2 regions of the Azospira inquinata genome follow, and region 2 is predicted to be linked to the other one. Evidence: predicted binding sites of a transcription regulator. Region 2 holds the regulator's gene; the other holds the start of a gene.
The links. Region 2 encodes FNR, which switches genes on or off when oxygen is low (the NO sensors DNR and NnrR bind a similar motif). Its sites were predicted from a motif close to TTGANCTAGNTCAA; they were not measured.

Region 1 (3,404 bases), 1.5 Mb from region 2:
GCTTCCAAAGCCGGCCTTTCCGCCACCGGTGCCCGGGCCGTCCCTTCCCGATCCGGAGCATCTGCCGCTGGAGCGGGCGCCGCTGGGGGCGTCTCCACCGGAGGCACCGGCTGGCGGCTGCGGGGAGCCCCGCCCCGCAACGGGGGGCGCCGGGTGTTGCGGTTGGTCGCCCCGGGCTTCAGGGTCAGGGTTTTACGGGGAGAATCCGAGGACATGGGAACACCGGGTAGGAGGGAAGGGGCGCAGTCTAGCCCATGGCGCAGCCGGAGGAAACCGGCAGGGCCGGGCCCGGGTTGCCGCCCCAGGGCAGAGAAGGGATGGGGAATGGCGGGGAATGGCTAAAAACAGGCCATCACGCCCCAGGGAGGCCGCCCCAGCACATTCCACTTGAATAACCAGCAGGTCGACCTATAGTGAAAGCAGGGAAACGGACCAGGAAGGGCCGCTTTCCCGGAGGCCCGGTGCCACGCACCCGACTCGGTTACATGCCAGGTCGCCACCGCCCGAGGCGCCTCCCCGGCCTCCGTTTCCCGACCAAAGCGCCGCCGGTCCCTGTGGGGCCGGGGCTGCGGGAGACCATCATGTGCTACTTCGATTCCCCCATCGGCCGTTGCGAAGCGGTCAAAGAAATGGTCCTGATGGACCAAACCCAGGGCCAATGCGCCCGGGAACACCATTGCCCGGCGGGCCGGACCTGCCCCCTGGCCGGGTGCTTCACCACCTGTTCCGGGCTTTACGAAGAAGATGCCGGGCTCATGCCCCCGGCCAAAGGCGGCACGGTAAGCGCCGCCCGGGCCCATTGAGCAGGAGCTGGGGCGGCCTGCCGCCCTACGCTGAACGTCGGCACGCCCGGGCATTCCGGGCATTCCGGGCATTCCGGGCATTCCGGGTGTTCCGGGTGTTCCGGGTGTTCCGGGGGCTCTGAGGACATCAGTACTTCAGGGACGGCGAGGACATCCAGCCCACAGCCCTCTCCCCCACGCCAACGCCCTGCCCCGCCCCCCCTCTCAGGCGGCGACTAGGGGCGTGGGGGTGTAGTGGGCGTTGCGCATATGCACGGCCAGGGCCGTGTCCATGGTGGCGGCGTGGTTATCGAACCAGCCCACCAGTTCTTCCACGGCCCGGCGGCCGATGGCCACATCCCCCCGCTCCACCATTTTGCGCAGGCTGCGCAGGGTGGCCAGTACCCGCTCGTGTTCCCCCACATGGCAATGGAGGGGCGGGAAATCGCTTTCTTCCATCCACTGGTTTTCCTGGGCGAAATGGTGTTCCGTGTGGGCGAAGAAGGCGTCAAACTGGGGCAGGAACTCCCCATCGGGCAGCCCGGCCAGACGGTTGATCCAATCCACGAATTCCCGGTGGGTGTCGTCCATGGGGGCGCACCCCAGCTGGTAGCGGGGCAACCATTGCATGAGGTCCATCAGCTTCTCCGGAAAAGATTGAAATTTCGCGGGATTATGGCAAGCTCCCGGGCCGGGGGGTTTGATGCAAGTTAAAAAACAAAAATAAGCCCACCCCACCCGGTTTTCCTGGATGATCCCGCCCCGGGGTCCGAATCGGCGGCCCCCTTCCCCCCACAAGGGCCCACCGCCAGCCAAGGGAGTTCTCATGGTCACCGCCCATCACCCCATCATCCGCGATCCGGAAATGTTCCAGGATTTCGTGGATTCCCTCACCGATCAGATTCCCAATGTGGAACGGGACATCGCCAAGCTGAAGCAGACGCCGGACGACCGGAGCATTCTGGCGGACCTGTTCCGGGCCATCCACACCCTGAAGGGGGATGCCTCCCTGTGCAAGCTGGAGTTGGGGGTGCGCATCGCCCACCCCATCGAAAGCCTGCTGGCCCGGCTGCGGGAGGGCAAGCTGGTATTCACCGACCTCTTCGGGGAAGCCCTGCTCCTCGCCCTGGACCGGCTGGAACTGGCGGTGGACGCCATTGCCCACGACAAGCCCCTGAACAACCTGCACCTGGAACGGCTGGTTTTAGGCCTGGATAACCTGGCGGAAGCCGGAGCCAAGGAAATCAACCAGGCCGCCGCCACCCTCATTGAAAGCGTCACCGGCTTTCGCCCCGCCTCCCTGGCGGCCCGGGAGCCCCAGCCCCAGGCCAGCGTTTCCCTGCGTCCGGACGAGGCCACGGCCGCCGATCTACAGTTTTTCCACAGCCTGGCCCAGCAGTTTGAAAGCCGCTCCCCCCTCTACCAGGGGCGCAGCAGCCGGCTGCTGAAACTGGCCCTGGAAACCAATCAGGAAGCGGGTAAGCCGGTGGATTCCACCCAGCTGGCCGCCGCCGTCTATATGCACGATGTGGGCATGATGTTCCTGCCCGAATCGGTATGGCTCAAGGAAGGTCGGCTCAGCGACGAGGATCGGGCCACCCTGGCCCTCCACCCCTCCCTGGGGGCCGGGCTTCTGGGGCGCATGGAAGGCTGGCACGGGGCGGCGGAAATGGTGGCCCAGCACCACGAAATGCCCGATGGCACGGGCTATCCCCGGGGCCTGAAGGGCGCCCAGATTTGTCCCGGGGCCTGCATTTTGGCCATTGTGGATGCCTTTGAGGCGGTCACCCTGAAGCACAGCCAGCGGGGCCAGACCCGCTCCCTGCTGCGAGCCATTGCGGAAGTGAATGCCTGTGACAGCCAGTTTGCCGCCGAATGGGTGGCCCCCTTCAACGCGGTCATTCGCCGCCAGATGGATAACGGCCAGAGCTGAAGCGGCTCCCGCCGGGGGCGGAGGTCGGGCCAACGCCCGGCGCCGCCCCTTTTTTATTGGCTGAGAATTTTCAGAGCCACGCTGGCGGCGGCCAGCCCCACGCTGGCCGTCACGCAGACGGAGGAGCCGAAGCCCGCGCAGCTCAGGCCCGCCGGGCCCCGGGGCTCCGCCTCGCAGCTTTGGGCCGGTTCGGGATAACGCAGGGGTTCGTCGGAAAACACCGCCGGCACGTTGAACTTCTTTTTCGGGTCCCGGGGAAAGCCGTGGAATTTGCGCAGCTGGCCCCGCACCTTGGAAAGCAAAGGGTCCTGGATGGTGCGGGACAGGTCATCCACCCGGAGCCGGGTGGGGTCCAGCTGGCCCCCCGCCGCCCCGGCGGTGACCACGGCCAGCCCCCGGCGCCGGCACCAGGCAATGAGGGCGGTCTTGGCCCGCACCCCGTCGATGGCATCCACCAGCAGGTCAAAGGGCCCGGCGGGCTCCAGCAGTTCATCCAGATTATCCGGCGTGACGAAATCGTCGATCCAATCCACCCGGCAGGCCGGGTTGATGGCCCGGATGCGGGCAGCCATGGCCTCCACCTTGGCCTGGCCCAGGGTGTCTTCCAGGGCGTGAATCTGCCGGTTCATATTGGATTCGGCCACATGGTCCAGATCCACCAGGGTGAGCCGCCCCACGGCGCTGCGGGC
Region 2 (3,404 bases):
TGGCCATGCTTCACCTGGCTGTGGTGTGGCTGGCTCTGGGCCTTGCGCTCAGCTGTCTCCAATCCCTCCTGCAACTGGCCGGGGTGGCCTGGGCGGGGTGGGGGCCTCTCCATGTGCTGACCCTGGGGTTTATGTGCTCCCTCCTGCTGGGCATGGGGACCCGGGTTAGCCTGGGCCACTCCGGCCGCTCCTTTTCCTGGGATCGCCGGATTTGGCCCCTGTTCCTGATTTTTCAGTTTGTTCCCCTGCTACGTCTGGCGGGGGATTTCCTGGCGTCGGGAGCCTGGTGGCATCCCTTTGTCCTGGCCAGTGTGCTCTGGCTGATGGTCTTTGCCGTCTGGGGCATTCCCTATCTGGGCATTTATTGCCGCCCCCGCCCGGACGGCCAGCCGGGGTAATTCCGCCATGACCCCTTTGAAACTTTTCCACATCGCCTGCGTCAGCCTTTCCGGGGCGGGATTCCTTTTCCGGGCCCTGTGTCTGGCCCCTGATTCTCCCTGGCGTCGCCATTGGACGGTGCGCTGGTTGCCCCATGGGGTGGACAGCGGTCTGCTCCTCAGCGGTCTGGGGCTGGCCTGGAGCACGGGCCAGTACCCGGGGGCCCAGCCCTGGCTAACGGCCAAGCTGGTGGGCCTAGTGCTCTACATTTTCAGCGGCCGCTTGGCCCTGCGTGGTGCCAGCCCTCGGAGGCGGCGTCTTGGGGTTGTCCTGGCGGTCTTGTGTTTTGCCTACATTGTTTCGGTGGCCCTGACCAAACAGGCCGCCGGTTTTTGGGGAGTATTGTGATGTTGTCCTTTTCCCTCCCCGGGACGGAAAGCCCGTCCTGGGACGATCCCCTGGAAATGCTCCAGGCCTGCCACGAGCGTATTGAGGCCCAGCTTGCCCTGCTGGAGCGCCTCCGGACCCATCTGGCGGAACACGGAGTGGATCAAGCCGCCCAAGAGGCGATTGCCGGGATTCAGCGTTATTTCACCCTGGCGGCCCCTCTTCACCACCAAGACGAGGAGGAAGACCTGTTCCCCGCCATGGCGGACCGGGTGTCCCAGGAGGGGCGGGGGGAATTGGGGGCCCTGGTGGGCCAGTTGCTGGTGGATCACTACTGGATGGACCGGGAGCGGCAATGGCTACTGGGTGCCCTGGCCAAAACCCGGGATGAGGGCCGGGACCAGCTGGATTGGCCCCGGGTAGCAGCCTTTGCCGCCCGGTATCGGGCCCATATTCTCAAGGAAAATACCCAGCTTTTGCCCTGGGCCCGGCGATTGTTGCCGGAGGATATGTTGCGGCGCCTGGGTATTCCCATGGGCGCTCGCCGGGGCGCGGGGAGCCAGGGGCCTGAGGGGGGCTAAAAGGGAGGGGAAGCCCGGTGGCCCGGGCCTTCGGGCTTAGCTGGCCTGATGGGTCATGAGCCGTTTCAGGCCCGGGGTATTGAGAATGCGGATGTGCTTTTGCTGGACGCTGATCAGGCCTTCTTCCTGGAAGCGGGAAAAGGCCCGGCTTACGGTTTCCAACTTGAGGCCCAGATAGCTGCCGATTTCCTCGCGGGTCATACGCAGGTAGAACTCGGCGGGGGAATAGCCCCGGGCAGTAAAACGCTGGGAAAGGTTGAGCAGGAAGGCGGCCAGCCGCTCTTCCGCCCGCATGGTGCCCAACAGCATCATGACCCCGTGATCCCGGACAATTTCCCGGCTCATGACTTTGTGGAAATGGTGCTGGAGGGAAACCACTTCCCGGGACAAACCTTCCAGGCGAGGGTAGGGGATAATGCAGACTTCGCTGTCTTCCAGGGCCACCGCGTTACAGGAGTGGGCTTCCGTGCTGATGCCGTCCAGCCCCAGCAGTTCCCCGGCCATTTGAAAGCCGGTGACCTGATCCCGGCCGTCTTCTAGGATGACGTCGGTTTTGAAAAAGCCGCTGCGAATGGCATAAATCGCATCAAAAACCTCGCCGGCCCGATAAAGGTGGTCGCCGCGCTTGATTTTACGACGTGCACTCACTAGCTCGTCTAGCTTGGCCATCTCCGCCTCATTCAGCCCCAGGGGCAGGCAGAGCTCTTGCAGGTTACAGTTGGAGCAGGCTGTCTTGATGATGGACAACGTGATTTCTTTGGCGTTGCTGTTCAACGGCATGTCGTTCCTCGCTGGGGCGGCATAGAGGGCTTTGGGCACGGAATCGGGAACCTCATAGGGGACCTATTGAGCGTTTGATCCAGGTCAACGTGAAATAATTCACCCACCACCATAATTAGCCGTACTTAAAGCGCTTTCCTGCAATGACTTTCGCTACCGACAACCTCGTCTTCGACCCCCAGATCATCCGCCGATTCGACATCAGCGGTCCTCGCTATACGTCTTATCCGACGGCGGATCGCTTCGTCGAAGCCTTTGATGCGGAAGCCCTCAAGCTGTGGCTGGGGAAACGCAATATCGGCGGAATCAGCCGACCGATCTCATTATACTTCCACATCCCTTTCTGCAACACCATCTGCTATTACTGCGCCTGTAACAAGATCATTACCAAGGATCACGGGCGTAGCGCCAAGTACATCAAGTACCTGGGCAAGGAGATGGCCCTCCAGGATCAGTACCTGGATGGGGACCGGGAAGTGACCCAGTTGCACTGGGGCGGTGGTACCCCCACCTTCCTGTCCCACGACGAAATGCGCCAGCTTATGGCCATGACCCGGCAGCATTTCAAGCTGGCGGACAACGCGGAAATTTCCATTGAAGTGGATCCCCGCAAGGTGGACCGGGAAACCGTGGCCCTGCTGGGGGAGCTGGGTTTCAATCGCATGAGCCTGGGGGTGCAGGATTTCGACGAGCGGGTCCAGGTGGCGGTGAACCGGGTCCAGTCCGAAGAAGAAACCTTCAATGTGATGGACGCGGCCCGGAAAAACGGCTTCCAGTCCATCAGCATTGACCTGATCTACGGCCTGCCCCAGCAGACCCTGATGGGCTTTAACCGGACCCTGGAGCGGGTGTTGGCCATGGACCCGGATCGGCTGTCCATCTACAACTATGCCCACCTGCCCAACCATTTCAAGCCCCAGCGGCGCATCCACGAGGACCAGCTGCCCCACCCGGACACCAAGCTGCAAATCCTCTCCCTGGCGATTCGCAAGCTTACCGAAGCGGGCTATGTGTTCATTGGCATGGACCACTTTGCCAAGCCCAATGACGAGCTGGCCATTGCCCAGCGCCAGGGGCGGCTACACCGGAATTTCCAGGGCTATTCCACCCACGCGGATTGCGACATGCTGTCCTTCGGCATTTCCTCCATCGCCAAGGTGGGGCCCACTTATAGCCAGAATGTGCGCACCCTGGACGAGTATTACGACAGCCTGGATAACGGCATTCTGCCCGTGCTGCGGGGCATTGAGCTGACCGCCGATGATCTGCTGCGGCGCT

Region 1: the regulator FNR is predicted to act here: its motif matches at 1,483-1,496, upstream of Azoinq_RS03895 (hemerythrin domain-containing protein).

The regions. Positions count from the first base shown of each region.
Region 1 is NZ_CP064782.1:884,265-887,668, forward strand. Features, by position in the region: gene Azoinq_RS03885 (pseudouridine synthase) at 1-215, opposite strand, end outside; gene Azoinq_RS03890 (hypothetical protein) at 582-803, shown strand; gene Azoinq_RS03895 (hemerythrin domain-containing protein) at 1,008-1,421, opposite strand; gene Azoinq_RS03900 (HD domain-containing phosphohydrolase) at 1,609-2,715, shown strand; gene Azoinq_RS03905 (tRNA threonylcarbamoyladenosine dehydratase) at 2,769-3,404, opposite strand, start outside.
Region 2 is NZ_CP064782.1:2,338,156-2,341,559, forward strand. Features, by position in the region: gene Azoinq_RS10680 (NnrS family protein) at 1-398, shown strand, start outside; gene Azoinq_RS10685 (SirB2 family protein) at 406-786, shown strand; gene Azoinq_RS10690 (hemerythrin domain-containing protein) at 786-1,346, shown strand; gene fnr (fumarate/nitrate reduction transcriptional regulator Fnr) at 1,383-2,126, opposite strand; gene hemN (oxygen-independent coproporphyrinogen III oxidase) at 2,270-3,404, shown strand, end outside.